DNA from 2 places in the Rhodococcus sp. IEGM 1330 genome. Region 1 is predicted to be linked to the other one. Evidence: riboswitches for the same ligand, from Rfam matches in the RefSeq annotation. Region 1 holds a riboswitch; the other holds the start of a gene.
The links. A riboswitch is a leader RNA that binds a small molecule or an ion and turns the genes downstream of it on or off. The one in region 1 is predicted to bind cobalamin.
Positions count from the first base shown of each region.

Region 2: it holds a riboswitch for cobalamin, as region 1 does, so the genes downstream of both, R4P57_RS03690 (magnesium chelatase subunit D family protein) here and R4P57_RS05935 (ABC transporter substrate-binding protein) in region 1, are expected to answer to the same signal.

Region 1 covers NZ_JAWLSB010000002.1:229,362-235,408, forward strand. Annotated here, with positions in the region: gene R4P57_RS05920 (bifunctional diguanylate cyclase/phosphodiesterase) at 1-55, opposite strand, end outside; gene R4P57_RS05925 (substrate-binding domain-containing protein) at 191-1,255, opposite strand; gene R4P57_RS05930 (MFS transporter) at 1,302-2,501, shown strand; cobalamin riboswitch at 2,497-2,631, shown strand; gene R4P57_RS05935 (ABC transporter substrate-binding protein) at 2,678-3,706, shown strand; gene R4P57_RS05940 (FecCD family ABC transporter permease) at 3,703-4,728, shown strand; gene R4P57_RS05945 (ABC transporter ATP-binding protein) at 4,725-5,513, shown strand; gene R4P57_RS05950 (nuclear transport factor 2 family protein) at 5,590-6,047, opposite strand, start outside.
Region 2 covers NZ_JAWLSB010000001.1:802,733-808,779, forward strand. Annotated here, with positions in the region: gene mqo (malate dehydrogenase (quinone)) at 5-1,525, shown strand; gene R4P57_RS03685 (GNAT family N-acetyltransferase) at 1,537-2,013, shown strand; cobalamin riboswitch at 2,064-2,213, shown strand; gene R4P57_RS03690 (magnesium chelatase subunit D family protein) at 2,254-4,200, shown strand; gene cobO (cob(I)yrinic acid a,c-diamide adenosyltransferase) at 4,211-4,831, shown strand; gene R4P57_RS03700 (cobyrinate a,c-diamide synthase) at 4,825-6,047, shown strand, end outside.

The sequences.
Region 1 (6,047 bases):
CGGTCAGCGCGTCGCGTTGGGCCGCGGTTCCAGGAATGCCAGCGGTTCCGGACACTGCGGGGACATGACGGGGCGGCGCGTCGTGCTCTCGGCTCACTGTTCCCCCTCATGGCCGGACAGCCATGGGTGATAGTAACCGAAGAGTCTGCTTCAGCGCTATAAACAGGGAACATCCCCTTTTTTAGGACTATTAGAACACGGTGTCCTTGGTTTGTGGGCCGTTTGTGCGTCCTGTCGATGCTCGTTCTTCGACGCTCCAGATCGCGTCGTCCACACTGTCGCTGAGTCCGAGCACCCACCGGGCCGACGACCGGCCCTGATCGAACAGCGACTGCGCAACGGTGGTCAATCCGGCTTCGGCTGCGGCGGGGGAGTCGTCCCACCCGGTGACGGCCAGTCGCCCCGGAACGTCGATTCCGGCTGCGGCCGCAGCGTCGAGTACCCCGAGGGCAAGTTCGTCGCTCATCACGAGCAATGTGTCGATGGTATTGTCCTGCAACAACAGTCGCGCTGCTCGGTCGCCTTCTGCGCGCGCGTTGTGGGTGGTGAACAGAGTCGGCACCGTCGACCAGTCGATCCCTGATTGCAGGCACGCGTCTCGGTAGCCCTCGAGTCGCGCTCGGGTCACCGGCATCGAGATGTCCGACGCGTCCGCGCCACTCACGATCGTCGATTCGCGTCGGGTATCGGGTCTGAGAGCGACGATGGCAGGTCGAGATCGGCTGTTCAACGCGGCGGCGGCCACCGCGTCGGCTGCCGCTCTGTCGTCGATGGCTATCCAGTTCAGGCCGGGGTGGTCGGGCCCACCCTGGATGCACGTGGGGCGGCCGGTGTCGACGAGCACGTCGAGCAGTGGGTCGTCGATCTCGGTGGTCCATACGACGTACCCGTCGACCTGTGCGTCTCGGATACGTGCGTTGTCGGTGTCGCGGTGCAGGTTCGGCAGCATCACCAGCGCGGTGTCGGCGTCGAGACACGCTTCGGCGATACCGGACAGAAAGCGTCGAGCCTGGGGATCCTCGAAGGCATAGGTGAGCTTCTCGCCGAGGACGACGCCGATGCTGTTGTGCCGGCCACTGCGCAGAGACCGCGCCGTGCGGTTGGGACCGGCGTATCCGAGGGTGGCTGCTGCCTCGTGCACGCGATCGCGTGTGGCCGCCGAAACCCGGCTCGGTCGGTTGTAGGTGTACGAGACGCTCATGGTGGACACGCCGGCGGACGCCGCGACATCAGCCATGGTCACCCGAGTGTTCACCGGCCCACTGTAGCGCGCGGCAGGCTTTTGTGTAACGATACACAGCATGTCCTCGCCGCTACCGAAGCTGCTGGTGCTCGCCGCAGCCGCATTCATCTACGTCACGGCGGAAACGCTGCCCGTGGGTTTGCTCCCCGAGATATCCGGGGACCTCGGTGTCGGCGAATCCGCCGTGGGTCTCCTGCTCACCTTCTACGCGTACGGCGTCGCCGTGATGACGATGCCGTTGATCCGGTTCGTGCGCGAGTGGCCCCGACGGCGCGTCGTCGTCATCACCGTTGCCGCACTGGCACTCTCGCAACTCCTCTCGGCGGTATCCGTCGGCTATCCGATGTTGGTGATCTCCCGAATGCTCTGCGCGGCAACGCATGGAGTCTTCTGGGCCGTCGTCGCGCCCGTCGCGGCGTCGCTCGCGCTACCCGGTAAGCAGGGCAAGTCCATCGCCACGGTGTACGCCGGTACCTCGCTGGCACTGGTCGCCGGCAATCCACTCACTTCCGCCATGGGCCAATGGTTCGGATGGCGCACGGCAGCAACGATTCTCGGCATCGTGGCCGCAGCAATCGCGGTGGCGCTGTACTTCATCCTCCCGGTACTACCGGTTACCCGGGCGGCGTCGGAGAAGAAAAAGACACCGCGAGTGCTCGACGGCACCCTGGCCGTTCTGTGTGGAGTGACGTTTCTGGCCGTCCTCGGTCATTTCGCCGCATACACATACTTCTCGGTGATCGTCGACCGTGCCATCGGATCGGCGGGCACCACTCTGACCCTGATGTTGATGTTGTACGGGCTGTTCGGAGTGATCGGCATCTGGGTGATCGGCAGAACCTACGACCGGTGGCCTCGGCACTCGACCGTCGCCGCTCTGGGCGCAGTGACCGCTGCGGTGGCAGTTCTCTGGTGCACTCTGAGCGGAGCGCCGGGTAGCTGGGCCGTGTTCGCCGTCGGTGCGATCGCCTTGTGGGGACTGGCATTCACCACCCTCCCGGTGTGTATCCAATCGGCAGTGGTCAGAGCGGCCCCAGCCGATGCGGACAAGGCGTCGGCGATCTATGTCGTTGCCTTCCAGTTGGCGATCGCGACGGGCGCCCTGGTGGGCGGTGTGGTGATCGACCTCAGCGGCATCGTGGCCGTCACCGCTGCTGCAACGGCGCTGGTCGCCGCAGCGCTGGCCGTAGTCGTGATGGCGCGCAAGACCTTTCCGCGCAGCTATGCACAGGAGCCGGTGACAGCAGCGGCACGCTGACCGTCGAGGTACCCCGCACGATAGGGTCAGCACGCGGCGAACGAGGGAATCCGGTGCAAATCCGGAGCTGGCGCGCAACGGTGACGAGTGAGAGCTCGAAGTCCGAATGCTCGGACGTCGCGATCCACCTCCATCCGCGGCTCCGCGACACGAGCCCTCAGCAGGAAGCTCTGACGATGCGCACCACTCTCGCCGTACTAGGCGCTGTTTCGATCCTTGTTCTCGCCGGCTGTTCGTCCACTGCGACGACCGACGCAGCCACCCCGACCACCGGAAACTACCCGCTGACCATCGAAAACTGTGGCCGCGACGTCGTCATCGACGCCCCACCTCGACGCGCGGTCTCGTTGAATCAGGGTTCGACGGAAATTCTTCTCTCACTCGGCCTCGCCGACCGCATGGTCGGCTCCGCCACCTGGACCGATCCCGTCCGCGCAAACCTCGAATCGGAGAACGCGAAGGTCCCCAGGTTGGCGGACAACAAACCTTCCCTGGAGGTGGTTTTGGACGCCGAGCCCGACTTCGTTTCCGCGTCGTTCGGCGGCACCCTCGGGCCGGGAGGCGTCGCCGACAGGGACCAGTTCGAGCAGCTCGTTGTGCCGAGCTACCTCTCTCCCACCGACTGCAACGGCAAGACCGACGACAGCGTCAACTCCGACGGTGCGCGTACATCACCCCTCGAGATCGAGACCGTCTACCAGGAGATTCGCGACCTCGCAGCCATCTTCGACGTGCGTGATCGCGGCGAACGCTTCGTCGGCGAGCTGAAGGATCGCTTCGCGACGGCATCAGGAGCCGTCGACGCCTCGGGTGTGACGCTGGCGTACTGGTTCGCCGACACCGACACCCCGTACATGGCCGGTTGCTGTGGATCGTCGGGCATCATCACCGGATCCGTCGGCGCCGAGAACATCTACTCCGACACCACCGACGAATGGCCTCAGGTCAATTGGGAGAGTGTTCTCGATCGCAATCCGACGGCGCTCGTGCTCGCGGATCTGAGCCGACGGAGCATCGCCGGTGATGCTCTCGACAGCAAGATCGCCTTCCTGGAATCGAATCCCGTCACGAGTCGGCTCACCGCCGTCGAGGACAAGCGGTACATCGTAGTGAACGGCGCCGACCTCAACCCGTCGATCCGCACGATCGACGGGGTCGAAAAAGTTGCTGCGGCTCTGCAGAATTGGGGACTGACCACCCCATGAGCCGGACCGATCGCGGGTTGCTGATCCCGCTTCTGCTCGGTGGCTTCGTGGTGTTGGTGCTCTCGATCGGCGTGGCCGTGACGATCGGCCCGGCCAGCGTGTCGGTGTCCGATGTGTATCGAGTGATACTGGGGCACATCGGGATCGGCACGGCCGGAGTGAGCCGCATCGACGACGGTATCGTCTGGCAGTTGCGGTTGCCCCGAACGCTGCTCGCTGCCATCTGCGGTGCAGGCCTCGCGCTCTGCGGAGCCATCATGCAATCGCTGCTGCGCAATCCTCTGGCCGACCCGTTCGTGCTGGGTATCTCGTCGGGCGCATCCACCGGTGCCGTCGTCGTCGCAGTGCTCGGCGTCGGCGGCGGCGCACTGTCGCTGTCCACCGGAGCATTCGCCGGAGCACTGCTGTCGTTCGTGCTGGTGATGCTGCTCGCCGCAGGTGCAGGCGGCGGCAACGACCGGGTCGTACTCGCGGGAGTGGCAGGTACACAACTGTTCTCGGCTCTGACCTCATTCATCGTCATCTCCTCGGCCGACGCAGAACAAACCCGGGGAGTGTTGTTCTGGCTGCTCGGCTCCCTGAGCGGCGCCGACTGGACAGACGTGGCACTGTGCGGCGCTGTGGCACTGCTGGGAATAGTGGTGTGCCTGTTCAACACCTCTGCCCTCGATGCCTTCACCTTCGGGCACGACGCGGCCGCATCCCTCGGGGTTCCAGTGAAATGTGTGCGAATCCTGTTGCTGGTCATCACCGCACTGATCACGGCCGCCCTCGTCAGTGCCGCCGGAGCCATCGGATTCGTAGGCCTGGTTCTTCCACATGCCGCCCGCTTCCTCGTGGGAGCGCGCCACCGAAGACTGCTCCCGACGACGGTGGTGATGGGCGCGATCTTCATGGTCTGGGTCGACACCATCGCCCGAACGGTGTTCGCACCACAGGAAATTCCTGTCGGAGTGGTCACGGCACTGATCGGCGTGCCTGCTTTCGCACTGATTCTCTTTCGGCTCAGGAGATCTCGATGACACTGCACGCCAAAGACCTTCGATGGACCCGCGGTGGACACCCGATCCTCGACGGCATCAGCTTCGAGCCGGAACCCGGCGAGACCATCGGCCTGATCGGCCCCAACGGCTCGGGTAAATCATCGCTACTGCGCATCCTCGCCGGCATCGTCGCCCCCGACAGCGGCGACGTATTGCTCGACGGAGACAACCTGCGAACACTACGTCGACGCCGCATCGCCAGACGCGTGGCAATTGTCGACCAACACTCCGACACCGACGTCGACATCAGCGTCCGTGACGTCGTCCGTCTCGGCCGCATCCCACATCACGGCATCCTCGGCGGCGACGCATCCGAAGACGATGCCGCCATCGCACGAGCACTCACCGACACCGCCATGGCATCGAAAGCCACCAGACGATGGCACACCCTTTCCGGCGGCGAACGCCAACGAGTCCAGATCGCCCGAGCTCTCGCCCAACAACCCACCGAACTACTGCTCGACGAGCCGACCAATCACCTCGACATCCAACACCAACTCGATATCCTCACCCTCGTCGCAGGCCTACCCCTGAGCAGCTACATCGCCCTCCACGACCTCAACCTCGCGGCGATGTTCTGCAACCGGATCGTCGTCCTGAACAACGGTGCCATCGTGGCATCGGGAACGCCGAACGAAGTGATCACCGAACACCTGGTGCGCACGGTATACAACGTGCACGCCAGCGTCACGAATGCCGACAACTACCCACAGGTGACCTACCGCCGCCCCGCACCGTCCGACCCTGGGGTCCACTCGATGTGACATTGACCCCCGAAAAGGCCACTAGATGTCACATTGAGTACCCGCGGATTGCACGCTGTCACGCCGGGCCGGGGATCTAGAGTTGCCGCAGTTTCTTCTCGAATGCGTCGATGCGTGTGGTGTCCTCGAAGAAGTCTTCTTGGGAGATGATTTTCCCCCAGCTCGTGCGGACCAGGAGCACTGTGCGGTTGCTGTAGATCTGGGTACCGTCGGCTGCGTGGGCTCGGTCGTCGAATCGCGCGAGAAGGGTCATTCGCCAGGGTGCGCCGCCGCTGTAGATTTCGGTGATCTGTCCTTTGATACCGGCTGCGACGAAGTCCTGGAAGAATTTTTCGATGGCTGCACGACCGCGGTGTGTGCCCGACCAGCGGCTGTCTCCATCGGCGAACTTGAGCACTGCGTCTCGGTGGAAGGACGACAGTAGCGGGCGGTAGTTGCCGTTGTTCAGTGCTTCGATGTCTCGCTGCAGCTTGAGTGTCAGCGCTCGCATCAGCAGGAGCTTGAATGCGAAGGCCGTCGAGATGCCGGCCAGAA
Region 2 (6,047 bases), on a different contig from region 1:
TCCAGTGTCCAAAGATGAGCAGGGTAAGCGGATCAAGACCGACGTCGTTCTGGTCGGTGCCGGAATCATGAGCGCCACCCTCGGTGCGCTGCTCCGTCAGCTCGAACCGAACTGGTCGATCGACGTCTACGAGCGGCTCGACGCTGCCGCGGCCGAGAGCAGCGACGCGTGGAACAACGCGGGCACCGGCCACTCGGCACTGTGCGAGCTGAACTACACGCCGCAGAACAAGGACGGCAGCGTCGATATCGCCAAGGCGCTCAACGTCAACGAGCAGTTCCAGGTGTCCCGTCAGTTCTGGGCACACGGCATCGAGACCGGTGTTCTCTCCGACGCCAAGAACTTCATCAACCCCATTCCGCACGTGAGCTTCGTGCACGGGGCCCAGAACGTGAAGTACCTCCGGGCGCGGTACGAGGCGCTCGTGGGTAACCCACTGTTCGCAGGCATGGAGTACATCGACTCCAAGGACGAGTTCTCGGCGCGACTGCCGTTGATGGCCGAGGGCCGTGACTTCTCCGATCCCGTGGCACTGAACTGGAGTCAAGAGGGCACCGACGTCGACTTCGGTGCGCTCACCAAGCAGCTGCTGAACTACCTGTCGTCCGCGGGCGGCACCGTGCACTTCGGATACGATGTGCGCAACATCACCAAGCAGTCCGACGGCACCTGGGACGTCAAGGTCGCCAATCAGCGCACCGGAGCGAAGAAGACCGTCAACGCCAAGTTCGTGTTCGTCGGTGCCGGCGGCGGCGCACTGCATCTGTTGCAGAAGTCCGGGATCGCGGAGATCAAGGGATTCGGCGGCTTCCCGGTCAGCGGCGAGTGGTTGCGATGCACCGATCCCGCACTGATCGAGCAGCACTCGGCCAAGGTGTACGGCAAGGCGTCGGTCGGCGCTCCGCCGATGTCGGTGCCGCACCTCGACACCCGCGTGATCAACGGCCAGCAGGGTCTGCTGTTCGGCCCGTACGCCGGCTGGTCGCCCAAGTTCCTCAAGCAGGGCAAGATCACCGACCTGCCCTCCTCGGTCAAGCCCGGCAACCTGATGTCGATGCTCGGCGTCGGCGTGACCGAACTCGGACTCGTCAAGTATCTGGTCAGTGAGCTGGCTCAGTCACAGGCGGATCGTGTCGAGACGCTGCGCGAGTTCGCTCCCTCGGTGATCGGCAAGAACTGGGAGCTCGTCACCGCGGGTCAGCGTGTCCAGGTGATCCGCAAGAAGGGTCGCGGCGGCGTGCTCGAGTTCGGCACAGCCGTGGTCAACGCTGCGGACGGCACGATCGCCGGACTGCTCGGTGCCTCTCCCGGCGCATCCACCGCTGTTCCGGCCATGCTGGACGTGCTGCAGCGGTGCTTCGGAGACAAGTACGACGCATGGCAGCCCAAGCTCAAGGAAATGGTCCCGTCGCTCGGGGTCAAGCTGGCGCAGAACAGCTCGTTGTTCGACGAGGTCTGGGGCTGGACGTCGAAGACACTGGAACTCGAAAATGCTCGTGAGCTCGCACAGCCCACGGGTGTGTGATAGCAAAAGGTATGAATACGCAAGCAGCAGCTCTCAAACGATCATGGGCATTAGACCTGTCCAACAGCACGTTGTACGACCTGTTGAAGCTGCGTGTCGAGGTGTTCGTGGTCGAGCAGGCATGTGCGTACCCGGAGTTGGACGGGCGTGACCTGCTGACCGAGACACGGCACTTCTGGCTCGAAAGGGACGGCGAAGTGGTGTGCACACTCCGCCTGCTCGAGGAGCACGACGACGGCGAGAAGGCGTTCCGTATCGGCCGACTCTGCACGCAGCGCTCGGCCAGGGGACAGGGCCACACCACGCGAATTCTGCGGGCCGCGCTTGCCGAGGTCGGTTCGGCGCCGTGCCGGATCAACGCTCAGAGCTACCTCGTCGACATGTACGCCAAGCACGGCTTCCTGCCCGACGGCGAGGAAGTTCTCGAGGACGGCATTCCGCACACGCCGATGCGTCGGGGCGGCGGCACCGCCTGGAGCGAGGTCTGACCTCCTGCAGGACTCGATGAAACGAATGCCACACACGGACTACCGTGTGTGGCATTCGTTCGTTCGGCGGTAGTGTTCCGTTCGAAGTCGGTCGCGGAGAAGTCCTGTGTCAATCAGGCGCGGTCCCGCCACTGTGTTCAGGAGACTCTCGAGCAGGAGATTCCCCTGTCAGCCAGATCGCCGCTCGGCTTCGCGTATCTCGACCGAACGTCCGGCGCGGAACTCCGGGCACGAAGGGAATTGGCTGTGCAGCGAAGTGGGAGTGTTCCCGAACCGGGATATCCGTTCAGTGCGATCGTCGGTCAGGATCAGCTGAGGTTGTCGTTGATTCTGTGCGCCGTGCACCCCGGAATCGGCGGTGTACTGGTGCGAGGAGAAAAGGGCACTGCGAAATCGACGGTGGTGCGCGCCCTCGCGACACTGCTTCCCGCTGTGGAGGACGAGGACGGCTCGCGCCCGGCAAAGCTCGTCGAACTTCCGGTGGGGGCAACCGAGGATCGAGTGGTCGGGTCCATCGACCTGGAGAAGGTTCTGCGCGATGGCGAACGTGCGTTTCAACCCGGTCTCCTCGCGGCCGCACACCGTGGTGTTCTCTACGTCGACGAAGTGAACCTGCTGCACGATCATCTGGTCGACGTGCTGCTCGACGCGGCCGCGATGGGCCGGGTGCACGTCGAGCGTGACGGTGTATCTCATTCTCACCCAGCGCAATTCGTTCTCGTCGGCACGATGAATCCCGAGGAGGGCGAGCTTCGCCCGCAGCTGCTCGACCGGTTCGGTCTGGCAGTGGAGGTGACGGCGTCGCGGGACGTGGACGTGCGCATGAACGTCGTCCGCCGCCGGATGAACTACGAGCGTGATCCGCACGCGTTCGCCGCAGAATTCCGCAACGACGATATCGCCGTGGCCGAGCAGATTCTGGCCGCCCGGAAGATTCTCGACGATGTGGTGTTGAGCGACAAGGAACTTCGGCGTATCGCCGCGCTGTGCGCGTCCTTCGACGTCGACGGCATGCGCGCCGATCTGGTGCTGGCTCGTACCGCCTCCGCCCACGCCGCCTGGCGAGGCGCGAGCGACGTCACCGAGGAAGACGTGCGGATTGCCGCCGAACTGGCTCTGCCGCACCGGCGTCGGCGCGACCCCTTCGACGAGCCGGGCATCGACGACAGGCAGTTGGACGAGGCCATGCGGGATGCCGCTGAACAGGCCGACCAGCAATCCGACCCCGATCCCGAGCCAGACCCGACCCCCGACGGGGACGGTGACGGGGGAGCGCCTCGACCGGACAGTGCCGAGGAAGCCGACGCTTCGGAGTCAACCCAGTCGTCGCCCGAGACCGAGTCTTCGGTGCCGCGACCCTCGGGTGCGGGCAGCGAGAAGCAGGCAGGCACTCCAGGAGCACAGTTCAGAGCGCGGTTGCTCGAGGTTCCGGGAGTGGGCGAGGGCGCGCCGGGTCGGCGCTCGCGGTCACGGTCCTCGCACGGGCGGTCGGTACGGCCCACTGTCGAGGCAGGCAAGGGTCTGCATCTGGTGGGCACTCTGTTCGCCGCTGCCGAGCAGCAGTTCGTCCGCGGCCGCACGTCCGGCCGGTTGAAGCTCGAGCCTGCGGATCTGCGGGGCGTGATCAAGGAGGGGCGCGAGGGCAACCTGATCGTCTTCGTCGTCGATGCCTCGGGATCGATGGCTGCGCGAGATCGACTGTCCGCGGTGACCGGTGCGGTGCTGTCGCTGCTGCGCGATGCGTATCAGCGCCGCGACAAGGTCGCCGTCATCACCGTGCGCGGGACGGAAGCCGAGACGGTGTTGCCACCGACCTCGTCGGTGGACGTGGCCGTGACGCGGTTGCGGAAGATGAAGACCGGTGGCAGATCGCCACTGGCGCAGGGCTTTTTGCAGGCACGTGAACTCGTTCTGCGAGAGCGTGTTCGAGATCCGCTGCGCCGCGCTCTGCTGGTAGCGCTGACCGACGGACGGGCGACCGGAGGTACCGATCCCGTCGGCCGGGCCCGCATTGCCGCCCGGCGCATCGCGTCGGACAAGATCGCCACCGTCGTCGTCGACTGCGAATCGGGAATGGTCCGCCTCGGACTCGCTTCCGATTTCGCTTCCTGCCTCGGCGGCGGTTACGTGGCCCTCGCGGATCTGTCGGCGGAGCAGGTCGCCGCAGTCGTTCGCGCAGCGGCGTAGGGGGTACGCGATGCCTCAGGGTGTACCGGCTCCCGGAACCGTTCCGCAGGACGGCCTCACGACGCGTCAGCGCCGTAACCAGCCCGTGCTCGCCGTACACACCGGACCGGGCAAGGGGAAATCGACCGCCGCGTTCGGAATGGCATTGCGGGCGTGGAATCAAGGTTTCGACGTCGGAGTGTTCCAGTTCGTCAAGAGCGCAAAGTGGAAGGTCGGCGAGGAAGCGGCGTTTCGCACACTCGGCGACCTGCACGAGAGCACCGGCGTCGGCGGAGCCGTCGAGTGGCACAAGATGGGCGAGGGGTGGTCGTGGACTCGCAAGCAGGGTAGCGAGGTCGATCACGCCGAGGCCGCGGCGGAAGGCTGGCAGGAGATCGCTCGGCGAATCGAGCAGCAGTCGCATCGTTTCTACGTACTGGACGAATTCACCTACCCGCTCAAGTGGGGTTGGGTCGATGTAGCGGAGGTGGTCGACGTGCTGACGCACCGACCGGGCAACCAGCATGTCGTCATCACCGGCCGGGATGCTCCCCGTGAGCTTATCGAGGCCGCGGATCTGGTCACCGAGATGGCCAAGGTCAAACATCCGATGGACGCAGGACGCAAGGGACAGCGAGGCATCGAATGGTGAACACGTCGTGCCCGGCCGTGGTGATCGCGGCCCCCGCGTCGGGCAGCGGAAAGACGACCGTGGCCACCGGGCTGATGGGTGCGCTGCGCAACGCCGGCCGCACCGTCGCACCGTTCAAGGTGGGGCCGGACTACATCGACCCCGGATATCACTCACTCGCGGCCGGGCTCCCCGGCCGCAACCTCGACGCCGTGATGGTCGGTGCCGACCGCATCGGGCCCCTGTTCCGACACGGCAGTCGGGGCTGCGACATCGCGGTCGTCGAGGGCGTCATGGGACTGTTCGACGGCAAGATCGACATGACCGGCCCGGGGGAGGCCTCAGCCGAGGGCTCGACCGCACGGGTGGCCGCGATGCTCGGCGCCCCGGTGATCCTGGTGGTCGACGCCCGCGGACACAGTCAGTCGCTTGCCGCTGTGGTGCACGGGTTCTCGACGTTCGACGCCAGCGTCCGCATCGGCGGTGTGATTCTCAATCGCGTCGGCAGTCAGCGGCACGAGGACGTGTTGCGTCAAGCATGTGAACGGGTGGGTGTTCCGGTACTCGGCGCGTTGCCGCGCATGAGCGAACTGGTCGTTCCGTCACGGCATCTGGGGCTGATCACCGCAGTCGAACACGGTGGTGCCGCAACCGATGCCGTCGACGCGATGAGCGCCCTCGTCTCCCGGTTCGTCGACATCGAGGCAGTGAGCGCGCTGGCTCGTTCGTCGGTGACAGCGCCGCAGTGGTCCCCGGAGAACGAGGTACGCACCTCCGAGGGATCGCCCGTCGTCGCGGTGGCCGGTGGCCCCGCCTTCACCTTCGGATATACCGAACACGTCGAACTGCTCCGCGCAGCCGGGGCCGACGTGGCCGTGTTCGACCCGCTGCGTGACGGATTGCCACCCGGCACAGCAGGAGTCGTTCTCCCCGGCGGATTCCCGGAGGAACATGCGGCCGCATTGTCGGCGAACGAACTACTGCTCGCGGACATTCGAGCAGCGGTAGCCCAGGGATTGCCGATCCACGCCGAATGCGCCGGATTGCTGTATCTGGCACGGCGATTGGACGGTCATGCCATGGCCGGGGTCGTCGACGTGGACGCGGAATTCGGGAACACCCTCACTCTGGGATATCGAGATGCGGTCGCCCTCGAATCGTCGACACTGTTCGACGCGGGCACCCGCGTCACCGGCCACGAGTTCCACCGAACGAAACTCGTGGACGTCCGTGAGAG